4 regions of the Bradyrhizobium sp. 930_D9_N1_4 genome follow, and region 1 is predicted to be linked to each of the others. Evidence: predicted binding sites of a transcription regulator. Region 1 holds the regulator's gene; each other region holds the start of a gene.
The links. Region 1 encodes LexA, which represses DNA repair genes until DNA is damaged. Its sites were predicted from a motif close to TGTTCNNNNTGTGTTCNG; they were not measured.
Positions count from the first base shown of each region.

Region 2: the regulator LexA is predicted to act here: its motif matches at 1,453-1,470, upstream of AB7532_RS19310 (single-stranded DNA-binding protein).
Region 3: the regulator LexA is predicted to act here: its motif matches at 3,809-3,826, upstream of uvrA (excinuclease ABC subunit UvrA).
Region 4: the regulator LexA is predicted to act here: its motif matches at 5,079-5,096, upstream of AB7532_RS32930 (DNA recombination protein RmuC).

Region 1 covers NZ_CP197236.1:4,206,353-4,213,397, reverse strand. Annotated here, with positions in the region: gene AB7532_RS19825 (DUF2171 domain-containing protein) at 1-87, shown strand, start outside; gene AB7532_RS19820 (ComEC/Rec2 family competence protein) at 183-2,462, shown strand; gene AB7532_RS19815 (GAF domain-containing protein) at 2,472-3,416, opposite strand; gene AB7532_RS19810 (hypothetical protein) at 3,639-4,073, opposite strand; gene AB7532_RS19805 (hypothetical protein) at 4,260-4,460, opposite strand; gene lexA (transcriptional repressor LexA) at 4,659-5,360, opposite strand; gene AB7532_RS19795 (molybdopterin molybdotransferase MoeA) at 5,537-6,748, opposite strand; gene AB7532_RS19790 (hypothetical protein) at 6,886-7,045, shown strand, end outside.
Region 2 covers NZ_CP197236.1:4,097,789-4,104,833, reverse strand. Annotated here, with positions in the region: gene AB7532_RS19320 (outer membrane protein) at 1-210, opposite strand, end outside; gene AB7532_RS19315 (outer membrane protein) at 448-1,191, opposite strand; gene AB7532_RS19310 (single-stranded DNA-binding protein) at 1,625-2,122, shown strand; gene AB7532_RS19305 (DUF2306 domain-containing protein) at 2,276-2,674, shown strand; gene gyrA (DNA gyrase subunit A) at 2,867-5,611, shown strand; gene AB7532_RS19295 (potassium transporter Kup) at 5,716-7,045, opposite strand, start outside.
Region 3 covers NZ_CP197236.1:5,674,909-5,681,953, reverse strand. Annotated here, with positions in the region: gene AB7532_RS27050 (ABC transporter substrate-binding protein) at 1-1,069, opposite strand, end outside; gene uvrA (excinuclease ABC subunit UvrA) at 1,226-3,745, opposite strand; gene AB7532_RS27040 (ABC transporter substrate-binding protein) at 3,902-5,140, opposite strand; gene AB7532_RS27035 (ATP-binding cassette domain-containing protein) at 5,180-6,658, opposite strand; gene AB7532_RS27030 (branched-chain amino acid ABC transporter permease) at 6,658-7,045, opposite strand, start outside.
Region 4 covers NZ_CP197236.1:6,922,600-6,929,644, reverse strand. Annotated here, with positions in the region: gene AB7532_RS32960 (DNA polymerase III subunit gamma/tau) at 1-291, shown strand, start outside; gene AB7532_RS32955 (YbaB/EbfC family nucleoid-associated protein) at 319-648, shown strand; gene recR (recombination mediator RecR) at 650-1,252, shown strand; gene AB7532_RS32945 (hypothetical protein) at 1,279-1,716, shown strand; gene AB7532_RS32940 (AmpG family muropeptide MFS transporter) at 1,886-3,250, opposite strand; partial or broken gene AB7532_RS32935 (GIY-YIG nuclease family protein) at 3,412-3,715, opposite strand; gene AB7532_RS32930 (DNA recombination protein RmuC) at 3,847-5,046, opposite strand; gene def (peptide deformylase) at 5,219-5,743, shown strand; gene fmt (methionyl-tRNA formyltransferase) at 5,756-6,679, shown strand; gene truA (tRNA pseudouridine(38-40) synthase TruA) at 6,679-7,045, shown strand, end outside.

The DNA of each region.
Region 1 (7,045 bases):
AAGGGCCTCGTCGCCGGCGTCGAGGGCAACAAGGTCCGGCTCTCGGCCAAGGCGGATGTCGCCGTGACGATGGAAGAGGAAAAGTAGGGGCCACAACGCTCCGTTCCTGATCTGTACCGCTATTCTCGCGCCTGCACGTTCCGGTAGCTTCGGCTTTCGTTGCGTATCATCGGGTGCAGGGAATGGCGGATCCGGGCCGTCCGTTACGGTCGCAGGGGATCGCGGGGACTTGGCCCGTGGGCCGTACTGCGTCTGCGGGCGGTCTTGTGCCTGCAGGCTTCGATCTCTGGACATCGCTGGCCGAGACACTGCGAGCCTGGGTTGGCGCGGAGGCCGGCGCCGGGCGGCTGTTGCCGTGGGTGCCTGTCGCCTTCGGTTGCGGCATTGCGTTTTATTTTGCCGCCGATCACGAGCCGGTGCTTTGGGTCGTTGCCGCGACGGCGGTGGTGCTCACGCTCGGCGCGGTGCTGCTGCGGCGGAGCCGGCTGTTCGCGCCGGCGATCATGACTGCCGCGGTCGCGGCCGGCTTTGCGGTGGCGACCTGGAAAACGGCTCGCATCGCGCATCCCGTTTTGGCGAAACCGCTCTATTCGGTGGCGTTGTCCGGCTTCGTTGAAAGCCGCGATATCCGCGAGCGCACTGATCGTTTCGTGCTGCGCGTGACGTCGATGGAGGCGCAGCGCAGCGACGTCAAGCTGGAGCGGGTGCGGCTCTCGGTGCGCAAGGGGACCGCGCCCGAGGTCGGCAGCTTCGTGCAATTGAAGGCGCGGCTGATGCCGCCGATCTCGCCGGTTCGCCCCGGCAGCTATGATTTTTCGCGTGACATGTTTTTTCAAGGCATCGGCGCCTCCGGTTTCGTGATGGGCGCGATCGCGGCTGTGGCGCCGCCGGATACCGGCGGCCTGCGGCTGCGCTATGCCGCGTTCATGCAGGGCCTGCGCGATGCCATCGACGCGCGCATCCGTGCCACGCTCGAGGGCGACAATCGCGCGATCGCGACCGCGCTGCTCACCGGCCGGCGCGATGCGATCACCACGCCCGTCAACGATGCCATGTTCATCTCGGGCCTGGGCCACGTGCTCTCGATCTCCGGCTATCACATGGCCGTCGTCGCCGGCGTCGTGTTCTTCGCGGTGCGCGCGATGCTTGCGCTCATTCCGGGACTTGCGGTCGGCTTCGCCATCAAGAAATGGTCGGCGGCCGCCGCGCTGGTCGCGGCCGCCTTCTATCTGCTGCTGTCGGGCGCGGAGGTCGCCACGCAAAGATCGTTCTTCATGACGGCGGTGGTGCTGATCGCGGTGATGGTCGATCGCCGCGCCGTCACATTTCGCACGTTGGCCGTGGCGGCGCTTGTCGTTCTCGCGGTCGCGCCGGAATCGCTGGTGCATCCGAGTTTCCAGATGTCGTTTGCCGCGACGCTCGGGCTCGTGGCGCTGGTGCAGATCGGCATGCCGAACCTGTTTGCCTCGCCCGATCATTCGGCGACCGCGCGCATTGCGATGTGGGGCGGCCGCGAGATCGCGATGCTGTTCCTGGCTTCGCTGATCGCGGGGCTTGCGACCACGCCCTATGCCGCCTTCCATTTCCACCGCGTCACGCCCTACGGCGTGCTCGCCAATCTCGGCGCGATGCCGGTGGTCTCGGCGCTGGTGATGCCGGCCGGGCTGCTGGGGCTGCTCGCAGCGCCGTTCGGGCTCGACGGCGTGTTCTGGTGGCTGATGGGGATCGGCATCGACTGGATGGTGGCGGTGTCGCGCTGGGTGGCTTCATTGCCGGGCGCGGTCGGCCGCATCCCGGCCTTCGGCATCGTGCCGCTGATCCTGGCCAGTCTCGGGATCATCGTGATGGGCCTGCTGCGCACCCCGCTGCGATGGTCCGGCGCGCTGGTGCTGCTGGCTGCGATCGCCTGGGGGCTATCAGTGCGGCAGCCCGACGTCCTGATCGCCGGGGACGGCCAGAGCGTGGCGGTGCGTGGCGAGGACGGGCGCCTGCATCTGATCAGGGCCGGCAAGGACAGCTTTCTGCTGAAGGAGTGGCTGGCTGCGGACGCCGATCCGCGCGACGCCGGCAGCGCCTCGCTGGCCCATGGTGTGTCGTGCGACGAGGCCGGCTGCGTGACGCCGCTCGCCGACGGCCGCCTGGTCGCGCTGGCCTTGCGCATCGATTCCCTGGCGGATGATTGCAGCCGTGCCGCGCTGGTGGTGACGGCGCGGCCCGCGCCGCCGGATTGCGCGGCGATGGTGGTCGATCGTCCACGTCTCGCTGCCCAAGGCGCGCTCGCGCTGACACGGCGCGGCGACGGCTTTGCGGTCCAGGCGGTGAAAGCCAGAGGCACCGACCGTCCGTGGTCGCCGGCGATCGCAGGCGAAGCGGATTTCGACGGAAGCCTTACACCGAAGACGGCTGCGCCTCGCAGCAGGGACGCGACGCCATCGGAAGCCGACTTGCAGGCTGAGGATTGAGCGGACCTGCTACAGGTACCAGACCAGCATGGCGTCGAGCCCTGTGCTCCCGATCACCGGCAGGGCCACCATCCGGCTCAAGCCGGCCGCGCGGGCCTCGGAGCCTGCGATCGAGCCGTCATGCGCGAGGTCCTCGTTGAGCGCGGGCATGCCGGTGACCCAGGCCCCGCCGATGCTGCCTTCGCCTTTGGCAATCGATTTCGTTTCGTAGAGCGCGGCGAGGTCGGTCTGCGCGCTGCAATCGCCGGCGCGAAAGATCAATGCCGAACGAGCCTCGTTCGGGACCCAGATCTCGAAGCGTCGTGCGATCGGGGTTGCCTGCGCCGACAGGAAGGTTAGCACCCAAGTGTGGTCATTGCCGGTCCGGTAGGGGACGCCGACGCCGAGATTGATGCCGATCTTGGCGGCGTCCTCCCAGCGCAGAAAGCTCTTGGCGTCGTGCAGGTCCCTGATGATCAGCGGCAGGCCGGCTTTCCAGGTGCGGCCGGGCAGGCCGAAGCCGCGCGGAAATTTGGTGTGGCGGGAGTTGAATTCGAACATCTCCGCCGCGCCGTAATAGCCGTCGACGAGTCCCATCTCGTGGGAGATTTCGGCGTCGTTGTGCCAGAGCTCGATCGCGCCGACATGGGCCTCGTCGTCGCCGCAGAACAGCACCATGACGGCCTGCAGGAATTCGCCGGCAAACAGCGGCACGGCCACGCCGCAGGTGAGGCCAGCCGCGAGCGCCTGATCGGTTCGCTTGAAATAGGAGTTGGCGAATTTGGTGAGGATCACGGGGTGGCCGCTTGCCCAGGCCTTGCCGGGAAGGCCCTCGTCATATCCGAAGCGCAGAGTCTCGCTCATGGTCTTGAAGGCGGAGAGGCCCTCGTCGCCGTAGAGGCCGCCACCGAATTCCAGCCGCATGCGCGTCCGGTCGGGCACCCAGAGTTCAACGACGCGAATGAAGGTTTTCATCGAACGTGTCCGCCGCCTCAAGCCCGACCAGCATCGGCTATTTGCTTGCGAAACGGACGTTCAAAATTCAGGCAGGACAGCGCAAACTTCGTGCGGCGGGAGCTGTGTCGGCGTGGCCCGCCCCATGGGGTTTCGCGGGACACAAGTGCCACCATCTCGCCGGCCTCGGCCGGCGATGGCGATTTCAATCCTCACCCCGACCTCTCGGCCGGAGATGCTGTCTCAGCCGATCGGCAGGCGCGGGGTCGTTGGCCGGCCGTCGGAGATGATCTGCGGTTTGTGCTCGCGCTCACCGGTCGGCAGGGTCACCGGCAGTTGCAGCACGGTCGCGCGCTGGCCCTCGACGAGCTGCGTCACCAGCACATATTTGCCGTCGGGAAATTCGATTGCGTCATGATGGCGGTCGGGGATGTGCGGATCGATCTTGCCGAACTTGCCGACACGCGAGTTGATCGTGCGTGTCCAGATCCAGCGATTGTCGTAGCGGACGTTGTCGGCGAAGGCGAGCTCCGTTCCCGGCAGCAGGCAGACGGCGATCGTCGGATCGGCTGCGGAGGCAAAGCCGCGCGTCGAGGTGCCGCGGAAGTTCGTCGAGACGATGGTCTCGCCGACCTCTGCGGGACGCGATGCGATGGCGTGCAGGCTGTAGTCACACATCGGGGGTGCTCCTCATTCCGGGATAGCGACCCGCGTCTCCTCTCGAGGCGCAGGCCTCCATCAGAGTGGAAGCATCGAAGCGTCTGCCCGGTTGTAGGCAAATCTGCGGCTCGCCGCCGCAGCCGCGATCACATTATCGAGGTCACTGGGAACAAGGCCCGCTCACACGCATGCGAGAGTCGCGTCTCAGCGCCCCGCAGGTGCCGACCAGCCCGAATATGGCCAGCCCGGCTGCGATGGCTGCGCGGCGGCATCGTGGGCGTTGCGAACCTGTGTGCGCATCGCCGTCTCCTTGCGGACATGGTGCCGCGATGGCGTGGCGACGGCTTGCGACGCTGATGCTGCGACCAGCGCCGCCGCGACTGTCCTGAAGATGATCTTGCGCATGATTTCTCCTCGAGACCTTAAAGCCTGCGAAGCGATGCTGCTTCGCGCGGGCGTGCCGAGGATCTAGCGCTGGAGGAGAGGCCGGATAATCTGCGCGAAACTAGAAAGACTATCCAGCGGGAGCGGACAATCGTCCGCTCCAATTGTTGATCGCGATCGTGGATCGCGTGAGCGCGGGTGGGCCAAGCGCTTTCGAGATCAGTACTTGCGATACAGCCCGATCAGCTTGCCCTGTATCTTGACCCGGTTGGGCGGCAGGATGCGCACCTCATAGGCCGCGTTGGCGGGCTCGAGCGCGATGGAGGCGCCGCGGCGGCGGAAGCGCTTCAGGGTCGCTTCCTCGTCGTCGATCAGCGCCACCACGATGTCGCCGGTATCGGCGCTCTCGTTGCGCTGGATCAGCGCCATGTCGCCGTCGAGGATGCCGGCTTCCACCATGGAATCGCCGCGCACTTCGAGCGCGTAATGCTCGCCCGAGCCGAGCATGTCGGGCGGGACGCTGATGGTGTGGCTGCGGGTCTGCAACGCCTCGATCGGCGTACCTGCCGCGATCCGGCCCATCACGGGCACCGCGACGGGGCGCTCGCCCTCGTCGGCGGACGGGCTGGAGGTCGTGCGCACCTTGCCGAGATTGCCCTCGATGACGCTCGGCGTGAAGCCGCGGCGGTTGCCGGCAGCGGCCTGAAGCTCGGGCAGCTTGATCACCTCGATGGCGCGGGCACGGTTGGGCAGGCGACGGATGAAGCCGCGCTCCTCGAGTGCGGTGATCAGGCGATGGATGCCCGACTTGGAGCGCAGGTCGAGCGCGTCCTTCATCTCGTCGAAGGAGGGCGGCACGCCGCTTTCCTTCAGCCGCTCGCTGATGAACCGCAGGAGCTCGTATTGTTTGCGCGTTAACATCTCGACCAAAATCCCCCGGTTGATGTCGTTCGATTCCGAGACGCTGAATTCAGCGATAAGCCGCTACATGCTCGAAACAAATCATGAACGGACACTATATGTTCGATACATGTTCCGCAACTGCTTAATTTACCGTGAACGCGACAAAGTTCGCGGAACGCATGCGAACGACGCGATCAGACGGGCAGTCGCAACACCTCGCAAGGCGAGCCTTGCTCGGCCTTCGGCGCGAACGGTGCGCGCACGAGAAGTGCCTGTGCCGCAGCGAGATTCGCAAGCAGCGAAGAATCCTGGTGATTGACCGGAAGGGCGATCAGCGCACCGTCGTCGCGCCACGCGAGGCGCGCGCGCAGGTAATCCTCGCGCTGGTCATTGGCGCCGACATCGCCGCCGAGCACGGCGCGTTCGCGGCGATGATGAATCGTCGAACGGCCCGCGAGCGCGCGAATCAGCGGAACCATGAACAGGAAGCCGCAAACGTAGGATGATACGGGATTGCCGGGGAGGCCGATCACGCGCATCGGACCGAGTTGCCCATTCATCATCGGCTTGCCCGGCCGCATCGCGATCTTCCAGAACGCCATGGAGATACCTTCGTCCCTGAGCGCCTGCTGCACCAGATCATGGTCGCCGACCGAGGCGCCGCCGGTCGTGATCAGGATGTCGGCGCCGCTCTCCCGCGCGCGGCGGATGCCCGCGCTGGTGGCTTCCAGGGTGTCGGCGGCAATTCCGAGATCGACGGTGTCCGCGCCCTCGCTGCGGGCGAGCGCGTGCAGTGCGTAGCCGTTGGAATAGACGATCTGGCCATGGCCGGGCGTGGTGCCCGGCATCACCAATTCATCGCCGGTGGCGAGGATCGCGACCTTCGGACGGCGGCAGACGGGCAACAGCGGGTAATTCATGCCGGCAGCGAGGGCGAGGTCTCGCTCGGTCAACCGGATTCCCTTGCGCAGGAGCACATCGCCCTCGCGAAAATCGACGCCGGCTGGGCGGATGTGCCGCCCCGTCAGCGCCGCTTCCTTGATCGTGATGCGCTTGCCGTCGGCGACCGTGTCCTCCTGGATCACGACCGCATCAGCGCCATCGGGGACGACGCCGCCGGTGAAGATCCGCACGGCTTCGCCGGCGCCGACCGATCCCGCGAACGGCCGGCCTGCCGCGACCTCGCCGATCACGGTGAGCGTGGCATCGACTTTCGCCGCGTCGACGGTGCGCACCGCATAGCCGTCCATCGCCGACATCGCCTGCGGCGGCTGCGTGCGTCGTGCAGCAACGTCGCGTGCGAGCACGCGGTGAAAGGCCTGGTCGAGAGCGACCGTCTCTTCCGGCAGCGGCTGCACGCCGGCAAGCACCGCGGCGAGCGCGTCGGAAACCGGCATCAGGGCCACGGTGAACTCCCGCAACAAATCGAAGGATTCGGTTGGCAAGGTTCTAGCCGAGCGGAGGGGCTGAAGCAAAACGGGCTTCTCAATGGAGTGGGAAGCCACACTTCCTTTCGGCGCCGGCTCGGCTTATCTTCCTGTCCATGACGAAACTGCTCGAAAAGGCGCTCCAGGCCGTGCGGCAGCTCCCTGCGGATAGCCAGGACGAGGTTGCGCGCGCGATGCTGGCTTTGACCGGCAACGCGGGCGAGCCCGAGGATATCGATCCCGGGCATCTTCCGGCGGTTCTTGAGGGGCTTGCAC
Region 2 (7,045 bases), 110 kb from region 1:
CGGAATTGCGGCGACGCCGACAGCGGTGAGATCCCAGCAATTATGGCTCGAGCCACCACCGGCGTTGGCGCCGATGTAGAAGCCGGACCAGTTGTAGATCGAGGAGATCGCCACCGGAGCTTTGGTGTAGGGGCGGGCCGCCAGATCAGCGGCCGAAGCCGGAGCGGCGAGAGCGAACAAACAGGCCGAAGCCAACAAAACCTTTTTCATCTTCAACAAATCCCAGTCCCGGTTTCTGATATTGCCTTCCGTGCGGTGGAAGGGCAGCGGACGCGTTGGTCCAACTGCTGACGGTCTACATCAATAAAGCTGCAAGTTGTGTCGCTCAAAAGTCACAGCAACCACAAAATGTAACAATGCCTGACCCATTGTTGCTCCTGCACACATGAAAACGAAAAAGGCCGGCGCGAGGCCGGCCTTTGATCTTAATGAGATATCAGAGGGATATCAGTACCTCGTGGGCGCGCCCCAGTTGAAGTGATAGTTCACACCGGCCTTGACCGTGTGCACGGTATCATTCCACTCGGAGCGATTGGTCGCTACGGGGCTGTACTGAATGGCGCTGTTGCCGAAATCGATATAGTTGTACTCGACCTTTGCGGACCAGTTCGGAGCGAACATGTATTCGGCGCCGGCACCGACGGTCCAACCCCAACGCCAGTCGTTTTGCACGAAGACGTTTCCGGGGATGCCGTCATAGCGATGTTGGATGTCGCCGACCGCCGCACCGCCGCTGACGAACCATAGAGCGGGACCGGTCGAATAGCCGAGGCGGCCCTTGATATCGCCGAAGCTGCGGATCTTCGTGAAGTAGGTGTCGCCAAGGCCGGCATTGATCCCGGCTGAACGGCCGCTGATATCAGACCAGTGGTAATCGCCTTCGATGCCGAACACGACCGGACCCGACTGCCAGTTGTAGCCGAACACGCCGCCGACGAAGCCGCCGGTGATGTCGTAGTCCTGAGAACCAGCGAAGATTGCCGTATTCGGAGCGCCGAAGAAGGTTTCGTCGCTGCGGCCCCAGCCACCGCCGCCCTGAATACCGGCGTAGAAACCGGTCCAGGTATAGATCGGAGCGGGGGGCGCAACCGGCGCCTTCGTATAGGGACGGGCAGCGAGGTCCGCAGCACCGGCCGGAGCCGAGAGCCCCAACGCAACAATTCCAATTGTGCCGAACAGAATTTTCTTCATTGCAGTCTCCCCAGTGTTGTCCGCTTCCGGAGTCCCTGAAGCGGTCATCAGGCGCGACGCCCATATGATCCAAGTCCAAGCGAAGCGTACTCCGATCGGAAGGGGGAGTCCGTCTCCGGAATGCAACACTCACGGACGCACTGTCGTGGTCCTAAGCTAATGAATGTTAAGTATTTTCTTGGCTATTGGAGTTCCAATGCATTGCAGCGTGAACAGTGACATCGAGTTCCGGCATGCACGCTTGGGTCGTGGCGATTTATTTGGAACAAATGTGGAACGAGGATTGGTTCGGTGCTATATTTGGGGATAACCGAGGGCGCGGTGGGGCGATCGGCCCTCGCAAGCGTATAGGGTCGCCTCAACAGGGCGGCAGAGCCTCGCGGGAAGCGGGCTCAGCCTTTGAATTCAGTGGCATTCGGAGTGGAGAGCGGCGATGGCGGGAAGCGTCAACAAGGTCATTCTGGTTGGAAATCTCGGCAAGGATCCCGAAATCCGCCGCACCCAGGACGGGCGGCCGATCGCGAATCTGAGCATCGCGACGTCGGAGACCTGGCGTGACAAGAACAGCGGCGAGCGCAAGGAAAAGACCGAGTGGCATCGCGTCGTGATCTTCAATGAGGGGCTCTGCAAGGTCGCCGAGCAGTACCTGAAGAAGGGCGCGAAGGTTTACATCGAGGGTGCGCTCCAGACCCGCAAATGGACTGATCAAGCGGGCGTCGAGAAATACTCCACCGAGGTCGTGCTGCAGGGCTTCAACTCGACCCTGACGATGCTCGACGGTCGCAGCGGCGGGGGAGGCGGCAGCTTCGGCGACGAGCCCGGCGGCGATTTCGGCTCCTCCGGTCCCGTCAGCAGTGCGCCGCGCCGTGCGGTCGCCGCGGGCGGTGGCGGTGGCCGCAACAACGACATGGACGACGATATCCCGTTCTGAGGCCCGCTGGGCCACTGCCAGAGCATGCGCGCCGCAAGCGCGGCGCCGGCTTTCCTGAAGTGTCAGCAATCCTTATCAGTCGACTGGGAAGACTGGGGTTTCCCGGCTGCGCTCATGTTGCGTCTCAGGGACATCGTCGTGAGGGGATGAGGCGTGAGTCTGACGCCGCTGCTTGAGGCTGCTCCGGCGATCCCGCTGCACGCGTTCGCGGCCATGGCTGCGTTCGTCCTCGGAATCGTTCAGCTCGCCGCACCCAAGGGAACGCTGCCGCACCGGGCTCTGGGCTGGACCTGGGTTGGGCTGATGCTGGTCGTGGCGCTCAGCTCGTTCTGGATCCACCAGATCCGTCTGGTCGGTCCGTGGAGCCCGATCCATCTGCTCTCGATCTTCGCGCTGGTGATGCTCGTATTGGGCGTGACGGCCGCGCGAACCCGCAATGTCCGGCGCCACAAGATCACGATGATCTCTATTTTCTTCGGCGCGCTCGTGATTGCCGGGCTGTTCACCTTCCTGCCCGGCCGGATCATGCATGAAGTGGTTTTCGGGCCGTAGCGCTGGCCGCCATCGGGGCCCGCGCCGCGGTGCCGCCGGTGTCCGGAACGGGGCGCTGGAACAGCCTCCGGCCCATCCCGTAAGTCCATGAAAGAACGAAGGGAAAAAGCGCTTCCCTTGGCCATGCAAGGGTGGTTATCGGGGGGGCGATGCGCTATATGATTCCCAGATAAAATCTCACCGGATTTCCCCTTGGCTGACGACGACAACAAGCCCGGCGACCAGCCGGCGCAACCCTCGGACATTCGCCCCGTCTCCATCTTCGAGGAGATGAAGAAGTCGTATCTCGACTACGCCATGAGCGTGATCGTGGCGCGCGCGCTGCCCGATGCCCGCGACGGCTTGAAGCCGGTGCACCGCCGCATCCTGTACTCGATGAACGAGCAGGGGCACACGCCCGACAAGAAGTACGTCAAATCCGCCCGCGTGGTCGGCGACGTCATCGGTAAGTATCACCCGCACGGCGACCAGTCGATTTACGACGCCATGGTCCGCATGGCGCAGGACTTCTCGATGCGCGTGCCGCTGATCGACGGCCAGGGCAATTTCGGCTCAGTCGACGGCGATCCCCCGGCCGCCTATCGTTACACCGAAGCGCGCCTGACGAAGGCGGCGCTGGCCCTGCTGGCCGACATCGACAAGGACACCGTCGACTTCCAGCCGAACTACGACAACAACGAGACCGAGCCGTCGGTCCTGCCGGCCAAGTTCCCGAACCTGCTCGTCAACGGCGCCGGCGGCATCGCGGTCGGCATGGCGACCAACATCCCGCCGCACAATCTCGGCGAGGTCATCGACGCCTGCGTCGCGCTGATCGACAATCCCGCGCTCACCATCGACGAACTCATCAACATCGTGCCGGGACCGGATTTCCCGACCGGCGGCGTCATCCTCGGACGGCAGGGCATCCGCGCCGCCTATCACCTCGGCCGCGGCTCGGTCATGATGCGCGGCAAGGTCGCGATCGAGACCATCCGCAAGGAGCGCGAGGCGATCATCATCACCGAGATTCCCTACCAGGTGAACAAGGCGACGATGGTCGAGCGCATCGCCGAGCTGGTGAAGGAAAAGAAGATCGAGGGCATCGGCGATTTGCGCGATGAATCCGATCGTGACGGCTACCGCGTCGTCATCGAGTTGAAGCGCGACGCCGTGCCGGATGTGGTGCTGAACCAGCTCTATCGATTCACGCCGCTGCAGACGAGCTTCGGCGTCAACATGGTGGCGCTCGACAGCGGCCGTCCGCGGATCATGCATCTGAAGGACCTGCTGGCGATCTTCGTCGACTTCCGTGAGCGGGTCGTCACGCGACGCACCAAGTACCTGCTCGCCAAGGCGCGCGATCGCGCGCATATCCTGGTCGGTCTGGCGATCGCGGTCGCCAATATCGACGAGATGATCCGCGTCATCAGGACCTCGCCCGACCCGACCACCGCCCGCGACACCCTGATGTCGCGCGACTGGCCGGCGCGGGATGTCGAGGACATGCTGACGCTGATCGACGATCCCCGTCACCGCATCAGCGAGGACGGCACGATCCGGCTGTCGATGGAGCAGGCGAGGGCGATTCTCGATCTGCGCCTTCAGCGCCTCACCGCACTCGGTCGCGACGAAATCCGCGAGGAACTCGACAAGCTCGCCGGCGAGATCGCCGATTATCTCGACATCCTGCGCTCCCGCGAGCGCGTGCTTGGTATCATCAAGACCGAGCTCGCCGAGGTGAAGGCCGAGTTCGCGACGCCACGCCGCACCGTGATCATCGAGCAGGAAGGCGAGGTCGAGGACGAAGACCTGATCCAGCGCGAGGACATGGTGGTCACCGTCTCCCACGCCGGCTATGTCAAGCGCGTGCCGCTGTCGGCCTACCGGGCGCAGCGCCGTGGCGGCAAGGGCCGCGCCGGCATGCAGACCCGCGACGAGGATTTTGTCGCTCGCCTGTTCGTGGCGTCCACGCACACGCCGATGCTGTTCTTCTCGTCGCGTGGCCAGGTCTACAAGGTGAAGGTCTGGCGCCTGCCGATGGCGGCGCCGAACGCGCGCGGCAAGGCACTGATCAACATCCTGCCGCTGGAGCAGGGCGAGCGCATCACCACCATCATGCCGTTGCCCGAGGATGAATCCACCTGGGGCAATCTCGACGTGATGTTCGCCACAACCGGCGGCAATGTCCGGCGCAACAAGCTGTCCGACTTCGTCGACGTTCGTCGCTCCGGCATCATCGCGATGAAGCTCGACGACGGCGAAGCGATTGTCGATGTCCAGATCTGCACCGAGCACGACGACGTGCTGCTGACCGGCGCCGCCGGCCAGTGCATCCGCTTCCCTGTCCCCGACGTGCGCGTGTTCTCCGGGCGCACCTCGATGGGCGTGCGCGGCATCGCGCTTGCCGAAGGCGACAAGGTGATTTCGCTGGCGATCCTGCGCCATGTCGAGACCACCTCGGACGAGCGCTCGGCCTATCTGAAGATGCGCCGCGCGGTTGCCGGCGAAGCTACGGCTGAAGAGCCCGCGGTGGATGCCGAGGCCGAGGAGACCTCCGGCAGCTTCCAGCTTGCCCAGGAGCGCTATGTCGAGATGTCGGCGGCCGAGCAGGTCGTGCTCACTGTCTCCGTCAACGGCTATGGCAAGCGGACCTCGTCCTACGAGTATCGCACCACGGGCCGCGGCGGCAAAGGCATCGTCGCCATGAGCGTCAACAACCGCAATGGCAATCTGGTGGCCTCTTTCCCCGTGGAAGATGCCGATCAAATCATGCTGGTCACCGACAAGGGCCAGCTGATCCGGTGCCCGGTCGAAGGCATCCGCGTCGCCGGGCGCTCGACGCAAGGCGTGATCGTGTTCGATACCGCCGAGGACGAGCACGTCGTCTCGGTCGAGCACATCACGGAAGAGGCCGAGAGCGGAAACGGCGCGAACGGGGAATCAAACGGGGAGTGATACGTCACTCCCGTAGCCCGGATGGAGCGAAGCGAAATCCGGATTTCTAGCCACGCGCGGAAAGTCCCGGATTGCGCTTCGCTCCATCCGGGCTACGAACTGCCCTAAATCTCCAGCTCGGTCCCGAACTCCACCACCTGCTTGGTCGGCACGCCGAAGAACGCGGCCGAGCGTTCGGCGTTGCGCTGGAGAAAGGCGAACACGCCTTCGCGCCAGACCCACATGCCCGGGACGTCCTCGCTCGGGATGATGGTCTCGCGACCGACGTAATAGGTGATGTCGGAGAGGTCGATGCCGGGCAGCTTGCCTTGGCGGCAGGCGAGCTTGAGCCCGTCATAGATCGTCGGGTTTTGCATGAAGCCGTAATGCAGAATCACACGGGTGATGCCGGAGATGATCTCGATCACCTCGGCGCGGTCCTCGTCGGCGATGTGCGGGGATTCCTCGATCAGCACGGTGACGAGCACGATGCGCTCGTGCAGGACGTGGTTGTGCTTGACGAATTGCGTCAGCGCGAGCGGAACGCCGTTCGGTGCGGAGGCCAGGAACACGGCCGTTCCCGGCAGCCGGGCGCTGCATTTGTTGATCGCAGTCTCGATCAAATCCTCCTCGGGCTGGCGCAGCTTGCCGCGCGCCGCCTCGACCAGCTTCACGCCGCTGCGCCAGGTCAGCATCATGAAGGCGACCAGCGCGGCGAGCAGCAGCGGAAACCAGCCGCCCTCGAACAGCTTGACCGAATTGGCCGAAAAGAAGATCACGTCGATCACGAAGAAGAAGCCATTCACGGTCACCACGAGCCACGGCGAATAGCCCCACTGGATCGCGACGAGGGCGGCCAGCAGCGTGGTGATCGCCATCAGCAGCGACACTGCGATGCCGTAGGCGCCGGCGAGCGCGTCCGAGGTGCCGAAGCTGAGGACGGCACCGAGCGTTGCGGCCGCGAGCAGCCAGTTCACCAGCGGCACGTAGATCTGGCCCATCGCATCGCTCTGCGTGTGGCGGATCTGCATGCGCGGCAGGAAACCGAGTTGGATCGACTGCTGGGTCAGCGAGAACACGCCGGAGATGATGGCCTGCGAGGCGATCACGGTTGCGACTGCGGAGAAGGCGACCAGCGGATAGTGCAGGGCGTCGGGGCAGAGCTGGAAGAACGGGTTCTCGATCATCGTGGGATCAGTGATCAAGAGCGCGGCCTGTCCAAAGTAGTTCAGCACCAGGGCGGGCAGGCAGATCGCGAACCAGGCGAGCCGGATCGGCAGGCGCCCGAAATGCCCCATGTCGGCATACATGGCCTCGCCGCCGGTCACGGCCAGGAAGGCCGCGCCGAGGATCGCGAAGGAGATGTGAAAGTTCTGGTGGATCAGGAAGTCGAAGGCATAGAGCGGGCTGAGCGCCGCCAGCACCTCCGGCGCCTTGACGATGCCGTGGATGCCC
Region 3 (7,045 bases), 1.5 Mb from region 1:
TGCCGTATTTCTCCTTGGCAACAGGCAGCACGTTGTTGAGCAGCAACCAGGTCTGGTTGAAGCCCATCGAGCAATGCGGCGGCACGTCGGTTGCGCCGGTCTTGGCCTTGTAGCGTGTGACCATCGCTTTGGTCAGATCGCCGATCCCCGGCGCCAGTTTTGCCGGGTCGAGCAGCTGCGCCGGCACCGGATCGATGTTGCAGAAATTGTCGATGTCGGGTCCGAAGGTCGCGCGCAGCTTGTCGAGCTGGCTGTAGCCGGCGCCCGCACCGAACAGCATCTTGAAGCGCAGGCCGCTCTCGCGGGCCTGGCGCAGGAACAGGGTGATGTCGGGGTTGTAGCCGGCATGCGAGATCACATCGACCTTGGCGCGCTTGAGCTTGGTCACGAGCACGGAGAGGTCGGGCGCGGACGCCGAGTAGCCCTCGCGCATCACCACCTGGATGCCGGCCTGCTTGGCATAGGCCTCATCGGCTGCGGCGACGCCGACGCCATAAGGCCCATCCTCATGAATCAGCGCGACCTTGACCTCGCCCGGCTCCATGCCAAGTTTTGTCTTCGCATGCTCGGCGATGAAGCCCGCGAACGCCTGGCCGTACTGGTCGGAATGGATCTGCGCGCGAAACACGTATTGCAGGTTCTTGTCCTTGAACACGGCGGTCGAGACCGCGGTCGTGATCCAGAGGATCTTCTTCTGCTGCTCGACCTTGGCCGCCATCGGCACCGCGTGGGCGCTGGAATAGACGCCGTTGATGATGTCGATCTTTTCCTGGCTGATCAGCCGCTCGGCCTCGTTGATGGCGACATCGGCCTTGCTTTGCGAGTCCGCCGCGACAGGCACGATCTTGGTCTTGCCGCCGATGCCGCCCTTCTCATTGACGAGGTCGATGGCGATCTGCGCGCCGACCGAGGAGGCGACCGAGCCGCCGGCGGCGAACGGGCCGGTGAGATCGTAGATCAGGCCGATGCGCAAATTCTCGGCTTGCGCCTGGGCGCGGGTCCAATCGAGGCTGAGTGTGGCGGCGGCAGCCGCCGTACCCTTCAGCAGCTGCCTGCGTGAAGTCGGCATCCTATCCTCCCTCAAAACCGTTTGTTGATTGGTCTTATTATTTTTTTGCGAAGTATGGGGAGGGGGGAGGCGGAAAGTCAACATGGCGAAAGTCTGGGGCGGTGCTCCCGGACATTGAACGCAATTGCGAGATGATCGGCGATGCGATCGCGCGCGTTATTGTTTCAAGCGGCGGGCAAGATAGTGCCCGGTTTTTCCGCCGGCCTTCTCGTCTTCCTTGGCGACCTGATGCGGCGTCCCCGATGCGACGATCTTGCCGCCCTCGGCGCCGGCGCCGGGGCCGAGATCGATGATCCAGTCGCTGTGCGAGATGACGTCCATGTCATGCTCGACCACGACCACGCTGTTGCCGGCGTCCACGATCCGCTGGAGCTGCGCGATCAATCGCTCGACATCCCGGGGATGAAGGCCGGTGGTCGGCTCGTCGAGGACATAGAGCGTGTGGCCACGTTGCGGGCGCATCAGCTCGGTTGCGAGCTTGATGCGCTGGGCTTCGCCGCCGGACAATTCGGTAGCGGACTGGCCAAGCCGGATATAGCCGAGGCCGACCTCGCGGACCACCGATAGCGACCGGTTCAGGGCGGAATCGTCGCGGAAGAAGTCGAAGGCGTCGTCAACGCGCATCGCCAGCACATCCGCGATCGACTTCTCGCGGATCTTCACCTCGAGCGTCTTGTCGTTGTAGCGCGCGCCCTTGCAGGTCGGGCAGGGTGCATAGACGCTGGGCAGGAACAGAAGCTCGACGCAGACGAAGCCTTCGCCCTCGCAGGTCGCACACCGGCCCTTCGCGACATTGAACGAGAAGCGTCCGGCATCGTAGCGGCGGGACTTGGCCTGCGGCGTTGCCGCGAACAGTTTTCGCACATGGTCGAACAGGCCGGTATAGGTCGCAAGGTTGGATCGCGGCGTGCGGCCGATCGGCTTCTGATCAACCACGACGAGACGATTGACCTGGTCGAGACCGGCAATCACCTTGCCGCCTAATGTCTCGACCGTGGGAGCCAGACTGTCGTCGTCGGCATCAGCGGCAAGTGTGTGGCCGAGATGCGCGGCCACAGCCTCGACGAGGAACTGGCTGATCAGGCTCGATTTGCCCGACCCCGACACACCAGTGATGCTGGCGAGGACGCCGAGCGGGATATCGACGTCGAGGCCGCGAAGATTGTTACGGGTCACGCCCCTGACTTTCAGATGCCCCTTCGGCTCGCGGCGGGTTGTCGGCAACGGCTTTCGTGAATGTGCGAGATATTGGGCGGTTCGCGATTGCGCGATCTCGCCGAGCCCGGCTGGCGGCCCGCTGTAGAGAATGAGTCCTCCGGCGTCGCCTGCGTCCGGTCCGACATCCACGAGCCAGTCAGCGCGCCTGATCACCTCGATCTCGTGTTCGACCACGAAGATCGAATTGCCCGCACGCTTCAGCCGGTCCAGCGCCCGCAGCAGCGCCTCGGTGTCGGCGGGATGCAGGCCCGCGGACGGCTCGTCGAGCACGTAGACGACGCCGAACAGATTGGAGCGGACCTGCGTCGCAAGACGCAACCGCTGCAGCTCGCCCGGCGACAGCGTCGGCGTGCTGCGCTCGCAGGCGAGATAGCCAAGGCCGAGGTCGAGCAGCACAGCCAGTCGTGCCGACAAATCCTCGCAGATCCGCCTGGCGACCACGATTCTCTCCGATGTGCCATTCGCCGTCGCGAACGGCGTCATCAGCTCTTGCAGCTGCTTGAGCGGCAAATGCGACATCTCGGCGATGTTGAGGCCGGCGAACTTGACCTTGAGCGCCTCGGGCTTGAGCCTTGTGCCATGGCAGGTCGGGCAGTCCTGCGTGATCATGAATTGCGCGACGCGGCGCTTCATCATCGCGCTCTCGGACTTGGCGTAGGTCTGCATGACGTAACGCTTCGCGCCGGTGAACGTGCCCTGGTAGCTCGGCTCCTCCTTGCGGCGCAGCGCCCGCTTGACCTCGGTGGCGTCGTAACCGGCATAGACGGGAACGGTCGGCTGCTCCTCCGTGAACAGGATCCAGTCGCGGTCCTTTTTCGGGAGCTCGCGCCAGGGCTTGTCCACGTCGTAGCCCAGCGTCGTCAGGATATCCCTCAGGTTTTGTCCCTGCCACGCGCTCGGCCAGGCCGCGACCGCGCGCTCGCGGATCGTTTTGGTGTCGTCGGGCACCATGGATTTTTCGGAGACATCGAGCATCCGGCCGATGCCGTGGCAGGTCGGGCAGGCACCCTCCGGTGTGTTCGGCGAGAATGATTCCGCATAAAGCAGCGATTGTCCTCGCGGATAGTCGCCGGCGCGGGAATAGAGCATCCGGAGCAGGTTCGAGATGGTCGTCACGCTGCCGACGGATGACCTCGTCGTCGGCGCGCCGCGTTGCTGCTGGAGCGCGACGGCAGGCGGCAGGCCTTCGATGTCGTCGACTTCGGGGATCTGCATCTGGTGGAAGAGGCGCCGTGCGTAGGGCGAGACAGATTCCAGATAGCGCCGTTGCGCCTCGGCATAGATCGTTCCAAAGGCGAGCGAGGATTTTCCCGAGCCCGACACGCCCGTGAAGACGACGAGGGCGTTGCGGGGAATGCGGACATCGACGTTCTTGAGGTTGTGCTCGCGCGCGCCGCGGACCCGGACGAACCCGTCGTCCTGTATCAGGCTCTTCGGCTGCTTTGGTCGATCGTCCATCTGGCTCCTCCGGTCCCGCGGGGGACTAACCGAAAGATCGCAGGATGGGTCCTCCGATGCCAGTGTGCCAGTTCCGTTCTGCACAAAGTGAAGGCCCGTCGCGGGACAGCGACGGGCCTTGCAGGGGCGTGTTGGGCTGCCGGCCGATGCCGGCGATTACTGCGACAGCTTCACGAAGCCCGGAAATTTCATCTTGCCCTCGGCGATCTTCTCGGGCCAGACCACGACCTGCTTGCTGTCCTGCCATTGGAAGACGAGGCCCGACACGGTGGTGGGGCCGGACTTGATGCCGTGAGTGAACTCGTCGTCCTTGCCGTAGAACTGAATGCGGCCGATCGTGCCCTCGTAATCGGTCTTCTCGAGTTCAGTGACCATCTTGTCGGGATCGGTCGAGCCGGCGCGCTTGATCGCTTCCGTAATGAAGTAGACCTCGTCATAGGCGGTGTAGCCGGTATAGGCCGGCGGCGAGCCGAACTTGGCCTTGAAGGCGGCTGCGAACGGCTTTGTCTTGGCGGTCACGGCGACATCGGGCGTCGCCACCGCCAGTGACGGCACGCCGTCGGCGGCGCCATTGGTGTCCTTCCAGAAGGTCGGGCTCAGCGCCTGCGCGCTGATGCCGAACATGGGGATCGGCACCTGCTGGTTCTTCCACTGCACCGTCGGCTGCACCCCGACATGCGAGATGCCGGTGACGATTACGTCGGGCTTCTTGGCCTCGATGTTGTTGAAGATCGGCGTGAAGTCGGTGGTGTCGGGCGAGAAGCGCACATGCTCGACGACCTTCAGCCCGGCCTTGGGCAGGCACGCCTCGTAGCCGACATCGAGCGGCTTGGTCCAGGCGGCGTCCTCGCTCATGATCGCGACGGTCTTGAACTTGAGCTTGTCGACCAGGAGATCCTTGGCGGCGTCGCAGACGAGCTGCGCCTGAGCTGCCGAAGTCAGGTAGCCGTGGAAGGTGTATTTGTTCTTCTCGTAATCGTTGTGGATCGCCTTGGTGATCTCGTTCGACGCGGCGCCGGGGGTGATCAACGGCATCTTCAGACGCGCCGCCCAGGGCTCGAGCGCCAGCACGACCTCGGAGATGTAGCTCGCGATCACGGCGGAGACCTTGTCCTCGCTCACCGCACGCTGGAACGCGCGCACGGAATCGGCCGAGGAGCTCTTGTTGTCGTAGGTGACGATCTCGACCTTGCGACCGAGGATGCCGCCCTTGGCGTTGATCTCGTCGGCAGCGATCTGCGCGCCACCGGGCGTCGCAGCACCCGCGATCGATTGCACCTCGGCGATGACGCCGATCTTGATCGGATCGTTCGACTGCGCGTAGGCGGGCGCAGCGAGGCACAGCGCCAGCGCGGAGGTGAGGAGACTGCTGTTGAGGAGTGTTGATGATCGCATGGTCGTTTCCTTTCTATGTTTCTTGTTGATGTTGAGGACTCACAGAAAATCGGCGCCGGCCTCGCTCGCGAAGCGGCCGGGATCGCCCTCCCAGACGATCCTTGCATGCTCCAGCACATAGACACGGTCGGCATGCGGCAGCGCGAAGGTCACGTTCTGCTCGCCGAGCAGGACCGTGATCGCGGTGGTCTCCCGCAGCTTCGTCAGCGCCTTGGACAATTGCTCGAGGATGACGGGGGCGAGGCCCAGTGTCGGCTCGTCCAGGATCAGGATCTGCGGCTGCATCATCAGCGCGCGGCCGATCGCCAGCATCTGCTGTTCGCCGCCGGAGAGCGTCTGCGCCATCTGGCCCTGACGCTCCTTCAGGATCGGGAATAGCTCGAACAGCCAGGTGAGCTGCGTGGCGCGCTTGTCGTCGGCCAGATGCTGGCCGCCGAGATCGAGATTTTCGCGCACGCTCATCTCGCCGAACAGCTCGCGCGATTCCGGGCACTGCACGAGGCCGCTGCGCGCGATCTTTGCGGGGCTCGTGCCGCGCAATTTGTCGCCGCCGCGCACGATCTCGCCGCTATAGGGCAGGAAGCCGGAGATGGTGTTGAACAGCGTGGTCTTGCCGGCGCCGTTCAGCCCGACGATCGAGACGAACTCGCCTTCGTGGACGTGGATCGAGACGTTCTCCAGCGCCTGGGCCTTGCCGTAGAACACGCTGACGTTCTCGACCTGGAGCAGCGGCACCTTGTCCTTGAAGCTGGTCTCGGGCCGGGCATGGGTCTCGATGGCGCCGCCGAGATAGACCCGGCGCACCGTCTCGTTCTTCATGACGTCCTCGGCCTTGCCGGTGACGATCTCCTCGCCGAGATACATCGCGAGCACGCGGTCGACGAGGGCTGCGACGCTCTTGACGTTGTGGTCGACCAGCATCACGGCGCGGCCGTCATCGCGAAAGCTGCGGATCAGGTCGGAGAAGACGTCGACCTCGGCCCGCGTCAGCCCGGCGAAGGGTTCGTCCACCAGCACGACTTTCGGGTCGCGCGCGATCGCCTTGGCGAGCTCGAGCCTTCGCAGATCGGCGAAGGGCAGCGTCGGCGGGCGGCGGTTCATGACGGAACCCAAGCCGACGCGCTCGGCGATCCATTTGGCCCGCTCGATCAGCGCCTTGTCCGGGAACAGCATGAACAGACTGTCCGGCAGCAGTGCGACCAGAATGTTCTCCAGCACCGTCTGCCGGTTCAGCGGACGCGAGTGCTGGAACACCATGCCGAAGCCCTTGCGCGCGATCTTGTGCGCGGGCAGGCCGGCGACGTTCTCGCCTTCGAAAATCACTTCGCCCGCGGTCGGGCGCTCGATGCCCATCACGCTCTTCATCGCGGTCGACTTGCCCGAGCCGTTGGGTCCGATCAGGCCAAAGATCTCGCCGGCGTTGACCTCGAAGCCGAGGTTCTTCACCGCCGTCAATCCACCGAAACGTTTCGTCAGCCCGCGGACGTCGAGCACAGGCCGGTTTGCGAGCATATCCATCACGAGCGCGCCTCACGCGAGAGGGCCGCCCCCAAGAAGCCGCCGGGGAAGAACAGCACGACGAGCAGGGCGACCGCCGAGACGATGAAAGTGGCAAGCTCGCCGGTCGGCCGCAGGAACTCGCCGGCGACGATCAGGAAGATCGCGCCGAGCGCCGCGCCGAGCACGGTGCGCCGCCCGCCGAGCACGGCCGAGACGATCACGTTCACGCCGACCGCGACGTCGACGACGGTGCCGACCGAGGCAGTGCCGAAGTAGAACACCAGCAGCGCGCCTGAGAGCCCCGAGAAGAACGCGCTGACGATGAACGCGGCGAGCTTGTGCTTGACGATGTTGAAGCCGAGCGCGCCGGCCTGCACCGGGTCCTGGCCGCTGGCCTGCAGCACG
Region 4 (7,045 bases), 2.7 Mb from region 1:
ATCTCCGACCTCGCGCGGAAGTTCGAGCAGTGGACCGGCCGGCGCTGGACCGTGATCGTCTCGAATGAACAGGGCCAGCCGACGCTGCGCTCGGTGAACCAAGCGGCGAAGCAGGAACATGCGCGTTCCGCCGAAGCCGATCCGCGCGTGCAGGAGGTGCTGTCGCGCTTCCCCGGTGCGAAGGTCGTCGAGGTCCGCAGGCTTGCCCCCGAGACGCCGGATGCCAATATTAACGCCGACTACGGCAGCGACGATCCGCCCGACGGTTCCGACGGCGACGACGATCTCTAGAGCCTATCTTTCCAAGGACGAGCACCGATGGCTGATTTTCTCGGCATGATGAAGCAGGCGGCGCAGCTGCAATCCAAGATGCAGGAGATGCAGGAGCAGCTCGGCAATGTGGAAGTCGAAGGCATCTCCGGCGGCGGCCTCGTCGCCGTGCGCATGACCGCCAAGATGGACGTGAAGGGCATCAAGATCGATCCCTCGCTGATGAAGGCCGAGGAGCGCGAGGTGCTCGAAGACCTGCTCGTCACCGCGCTCGGTGATGCCCGCCGCAAGGCGGAGACGGCGGTGCAGGAGAAGATGCAGTCGCTCACCGGCGGGCTCGGCCTGCCGCCCGGGATGTCGGGGCTGTTCGGCCAGTAACATGGGCGCGGTTGCAGGTCCCGAAATCGAGCGGCTGGTCCAGCTTCTCGCGCGGTTGCCGGGCCTTGGCCCGCGCTCGGCGCGGCGCGCGGCGCTGCATCTGATCAAGAAGCGCGAAGCGCTGATGACGCCGCTGACGAGCGCCTTGCAGGTCGCGCTCGACAAGGTCCAGGTCTGCAAGACCTGCGGCAACATCGACACGCAAAATCCCTGCACGGTCTGCATCGATCCCAGGCGCGATCCCGCGATCATCGTGGTGGTCGCCGATGTCGCCGATCTCTGGGCGCTGGAGCGCGCCAATGCCACGCAAGGACGCTATCACGTGCTGGGCGCGACCCTGTCGCCGCTCGACGGCGTCGGTCCGCAGGATCTCACCATCGACGCGCTGGTGGCGCGCGCCCACGCGGCCGAGGTGCACGAGGTCATCCTGGCGCTGAACGCGACGGTCGACGGTCAGACCACCGCGCATTACATCACCGACCTGCTTCAGGACGCCAACGTCAAAGTAACCCGGCTCGCGCACGGTGTGCCGGTCGGTGGCGAGCTTGATTATCTCGATGAAGGTACGCTATCGGCCGCGATGCGGCAGCGGACCTTGTTCTAGCCATCCAGACTTACGGAACGGACGACATGACGAAACTTTTCGCCACACGCCTGGCTTTGGCCGCGACGATGCTGCTGCTGGTGACGCCGGCCATCGCCGCGCAGCAGGACGACGGCGCGCCGCCGCCGTCGAAGCCCGGCAAGCCGATCAACGCCGGCGAGGTGCTCTCGGGCGAGCTGAACGCGATGAAGGTGCGCGACGTCAAGAACGCCGGCAAGCGGATTGCGATGTACCAGATCACCTCCGAGCCGCGCCGCCTGCCGGCGCCGAGCGGATTGTGCAATCTCGAGACGGGTCCAGAGACGTTCCAGCTCGTCACCTCCAGCGACGCGCAGGCCACGCAGCTGAAATCGTTCGTCGGCAAGGAAATCTCGGTCAAGGTCGACGAGATCGCCTGCGCCAGCGATCCCGGCCAGATGAGCGAAGCCGTGATCACGAAGTGGAGCTTGATCAGGAAGCAGTAGGGGGGCGCGGCGCGCTCCACTCGCTCCGCCATCATTGCGAGACGAGCTGCCGTAGGGTGGGCAAAGGCGCAACGCGCCGTGCCCACCATCTGTTTCTAATTCATGGCGTGATGGTGGGCACGCTTCGCTTTGCCCACCCTACGGCACCGAGGGTGTGGCGCGTGTCGTCCTAAACCCTGACCGGCCCCAGCGCCTCGAAGTGCCCGCGCTTCTGCAGCCAGGCCAGCAGCACCAGGCTCGGGATCGCCACCAGCACGCAGATCACGAAGAACAGCGCCCAACCCGTCGTATCCGCCACGAAGCCGGCGCCCGACGACAGATAGGTCCGCCCCACCGCCGCCAGCGCGGTGAGCAGCGCATATTGCGTCGCCGTGTGCAGCGGGTTCTGGCACAGCGCCGAGAGATAGGCGACGAAGATCACGGTGCCGATCGCGCTGGTGAAGTTCTCGGCGCAGATGGCGAGCGCCAGCGCCCATTGATTGGTGCCGACGATGGCGAGCCAGGAGAAGGTCAGATTGGCCAGCGCCTGCACCACGCCGCCGATCCAGAGCGACATCGCCAGCGGATAACGCCGCGCGACGAAGCCGCCGGCAAAGCCGCCGATCAGCGTCGCCGCGAGGCCGACGCCCTTCACGATCGCCGCATAGTCGTTGCGGGTGAAGCCGAGGTCGATCACGAACGGCGCCGTCATCGTGCCTGAGAACGCGTCGGTGAACTTGAACAGCACGACGAAGGCGAGCGCGGCGAGAGCGTCCTTGCGCGACAGGAATTCGGAGAAGGCGCCGATCGCCGCGTTCAGCACGCGCGCGAACGCCGTCTCCGTTTGCGTCGAAGCTTCAGCCCGCATCGATTGTTCCGGCTCGGTCGCGGCCAGCGCCGTGATGGTCCCGATCAGCACCATCGATGCCATCACCACATAGCCCCACATCCAGGCCTGTGTGCGCGTGATGCCGGTGCCCTCGAAGCCGGAGACGATGAACAGCGCGCCCGCGGTCGAGACCAGCATGCCGATGCGATAGGCCGCAACGTAAGCCGCCATGCCGGCGGCCTGCTCGCTCTCGGGCAGGCTCTCGACGCGGAAGGCGTCGACCACGATGTCCTGCGTCGACGAGGTCGTCGCCACCAGCAGCGCGCCGAGCGCGACGTAGAACGGCGAGCGTGCCGGGTCGGTCATCGCCAGCAGCAGGATCGCGACGATCAGCAGCAATTGCGAGAACAGCAGCCAGCCGCGACGCCGCCCGAACGTGCGGGTGAACAGCGGGACATGCAGCGCATCCACCAGCGGCGCCCACAGGAATTTCAGCGTGTAGGGCGTGCCGACCAGCGCAAACAGCCCGATGGTCTTGAGGTCGACGCCGGCCTCCCGCATCCACACCAGCAGCGTCGAGCCCGACAGCGCCAGCGGCAGCCCTGAGGAGAAGCCGAGGAACAGCACGATCAGCACCCGCGGCTGCAGGTAAACAGCCAGGCTGTCGCGCCATGAGGTCGCAGGGGCGGAGGAAGCGGCAGGCGAGGTCGCGTCGGGTGCGGTCATGGGGAGGTGTTAGCAGATTCTGGGGGTGACTAGGGAGGTGTCGTCGCCCCTCTCGGTGTCATCGTTCGCGAAGGCGGACGATCCAGTAGCCGCCAGCGCCTCGGTTCAATCACAACCGCCGCGGCGTACTGGATGCCCCGCCTTCGCGGGGCATGACACCGTCATGGTGGGCCGGCAATTCCTGGATAAAGATCATCCCAATTCGGGTTGCTCTTCTCGATCAATCGGACTTTCCAGGCCCTATTCCACTTTTTGAGACGCTTTTCCCGCTTGATCGCGTTCTCTGGATCGTCGAACTGCTCAAAATAGACCAGCCTTGCCACGTCGTACTTTTCCGTGAAGCTCTCGATGACCTTCGACTTATGCTCTGCCACGCGGCGAATGAGATCACTCGTCACGCCAATATACAGCGTGCCACCAATCTTGCTGGCGAGTAATGTAGACGTAGTAGTGGCGTCCGCCCATGCGACCACACCTAACGGTGTCATCGTCCGCGAAGGCGGACGATCCAGTAATCACCAGCGTCTCGATTCAATCACAATCGCCGCAGGGTACTGGATACCCCGCTTTCGCGGGGTATGACAGCGTGCCTGGATCTACTCCCCCGCCTGGAGCTTCCTCGGAAACATCTCCGCCGCACCTGTTGCCACCAGATGCGGTCCGTCCGGCGCGTCCGCCTTGCTGAAATCGAGCTCCTCGATTCGCCCCGCGCGCTTCTCGATCTTGTCGGCGGAGATCAGGATCTGGCGGACGTCCTCGTTCGCGTCGGAGAAGTGCTTCTGCAATTTGACCACGCGGTCGCGCAGGCGGCCGAGATCGTCGCCGAGCTTGATCACTTCGGTCTGGATCTGGTCGGCGGCGTCGCGCATGCGCGCGTCCTTCATGATCTGCTGCATCACCTGGATTGCCAGCATCAGCAGCGACGGCGACACCAGCACCACGCGGGCGCGGTAAGCCTTCTGGATCACGTCGTCGAAACCGTCGTGGATCTCGGCGTAGACCGATTCCGACGGCACGAACATCAGCGCCATCTCCTGGGTCTCGCCGGTGACGAGATATTTTTCGGCGATGTCGCTGACATGCTTCATCACGTCGCCGCGCAGCCGCTGCGTGGCGATGCGCTTCTCCTCGTCGCTGCGGGCGTCGTGCAGCGCGGTCATCGCTTCCAGCGGGAATTTCGCGTCGATGCAGAGCGGTCGCTGGTCGGGCAGGAACACCACGCAGTCGGGCCGTTTTCCGGTCGAGAGCGTGAACTGGAATTCGTAGGCGCCCTTCGGCAAGCCGTCCTGGACGATCGCCTCCATCCGCGCCTGGCCGAAGGCGCCGCGCGACTGCTTGTTGGCGAGCACGTCGCGCAAGGTCGTCACCTGCGTGGTGAGGTCGGTGAGGTTCTTGTGGGCGCTGTCGATGATGCCGAGCCGCTCGTGCAGCGCGCGCAGGCTCTCCATGGTGTTGCGGGTCGAGTGTTCCATCGACTGGCCGACCCGATGCGTCACCGAATCCAGCCGTTCGTTGACCGCCCGCGCCATCTCGGCCTGGCGTCCCGCCAGCGCCTGGGTCATGGCATCGACCCGGCCGGAGGATTCGCTTTGGGCATGCAGGACCTGGCTGAGGCGCTCCTCGAGCTCGTCGGCCCGGATCGCATGCGCCATCGCGAGTTCCGCGCCGCGCCGCCCGGATCGCGCGATCACGACGGCAATCAGCACCAGCAGGATGAGGACGAGGGCGCCGAAGCCGATCAGCGCGTCGATGGTGCGCACCGGCCAGTCGCCCAGCATGAAAATGATCTCGTTCATGCCCGTACTTCTAAGCCGATTCGCTCGACCGCACGAACGAATAGCGAACATTTATGGTTAATAGCCCGCTAATTTTTATGGTTAACGAAAGGCGAAGTTTTATGGTTAGCGAAGGGTTAACGGGGTTCCTGTCTGCATTGACCGCATCCGGCATGCAGCTTAAATCGCGGCCATGGCCCTCAGAGAAATCATCATCCTGCCCGACAAGCAGCTGCGTCTGGTCTCCAAGCCGATCGAGAAGGTCACGCCGGAGATCCGCAAGCTTGCCGACGACATGTTCGAGACCATGTACGACGCCCCCGGCATTGGGCTGGCCGCAATCCAGATCGCGCAACCGCTGCGGCTGATCACCATGGACCTCGCCAAGCCGGACCCCGACGGCGAGACCAAGCCGCTGCCGCGCGTCTTCATCAATCCCGAGATCATCGCCTCCTCCGAGGACCTGTCGGTCTACGAGGAAGGCTGTCTCTCGATCCCCGAATATTACGAGGAGGTCGAGCGGCCGGCCAAGGTGCGCGTGCGGTTTACGGATCTGGACGGCAAGGTGCACGAGGAGGACGCCGAAGGCCTCTACGCCACCTGCATCCAGCACGAGATCGATCATCTCAACGGCGTGCTGTTCGTCGACTATCTGTCGAAGCTCAAGCGCGACCGCGTCATCAAGAAGTTCGAGAAAGCCGCCAAGCGCGCGGAGTAAGGTTCTCCGTTGATGCCCCTCCGCCTGATCTTCATGGGCACGCCCGATTTCTCCGTGCCGACGCTGCTCGAGCTGGTCTCGCACGGCCACGAGATCGTCGCCGTCTACACCCGCGCGCCGAAGCCCGGCGGGCGGCGCGGCCTGCAATTGCAGCCGACCCCGGTCGAGGAAGCCGCGCGAAGGCTCGGCGTGCCCGTGCTGACGCCGAAGACGCTGAAGACACCGGAGGCGCTGGAAGAGTTTCGCGCGTTCGACGCAGATGCGGCCGTCGTCGTCGCCTACGGCATGATCTTGCCGCAGGCGATTCTCGATGCGCCGAAGCTCGGCTGCTACAACCTCCACGGTTCGCTGCTGCCGCGCTGGCGCGGTGCCGCCCCCATCAACCGCGCGATCATGGAAGGCGATGCCGAGAGCGGCGTGATGGTGATGAAGATGGATGTCGGCCTCGATACCGGCGACGTTGCCATGGCCGAGCGGCTTCCGATCACCGACACCATGACCGCGGTCGATCTGCACGATCGCCTCTCTCGCCTCGGCGCCGACCTGATGGTGCGTGCGATGGCCGCGCTAGGGCGCGGCGGTTTGCAGCTCAAGAAGCAGAGCGAAGACGGCGTCACCTATGCCGCCAAGATCGACAAGGCCGAAGCGCGGATCGATTGGTCGAAACCCGCGCGCGCGGTGCTGCGTCACATCCACGGCCTGTCGCCGTTCCCGGGCGCGTGGGCCGAGCTCGACAATGCGCGGGTGAAAATCCTGCGTTGCGAACTCGCGAAAGGATCTGGCGAGCCCGGCGCGGTGCTGGACGATCAACTCACCATCGCCTGCGGCGAGGGCGCGATCCGCATTCTCGAGCTCCAGCGCGAGGGCAAGGCGCGGATGCAGACCATGGACTTTTTGCGTGGTGTGCCCGTGAAGCCGCCGATGCGGCTGGCCTGATGCCCCGCTACAAGCTCACCATCGAATATGACGGCGCGCCGTTCTTCGGCTGGCAGGTGCAGGACACGCTGCCGTCGGTGCAGGGCGCGCTGGAAGCGGCCGTGAAGGCGATGACCGGCACGGATTTGCGCGTGCACGGCGCCGGCCGCACCGATGCCGGCGTGCATGCGCGCGGCCAGGTTGCCCATGTCGATATCGACAAGCAGTTTCCGCAGGGCCGCTTTCGCGACGGCCTCAACGCGCATCTGCGCCCGCATCCGATCGCGGTGCTCGAGGCCGAGATCGTGCCTGATGCGTTCGAGGCGCGCTTCTCGGCCGTGAAGCGCCATTACCGCTATCGAATCGTCAATACGCGCGCCAACCTCG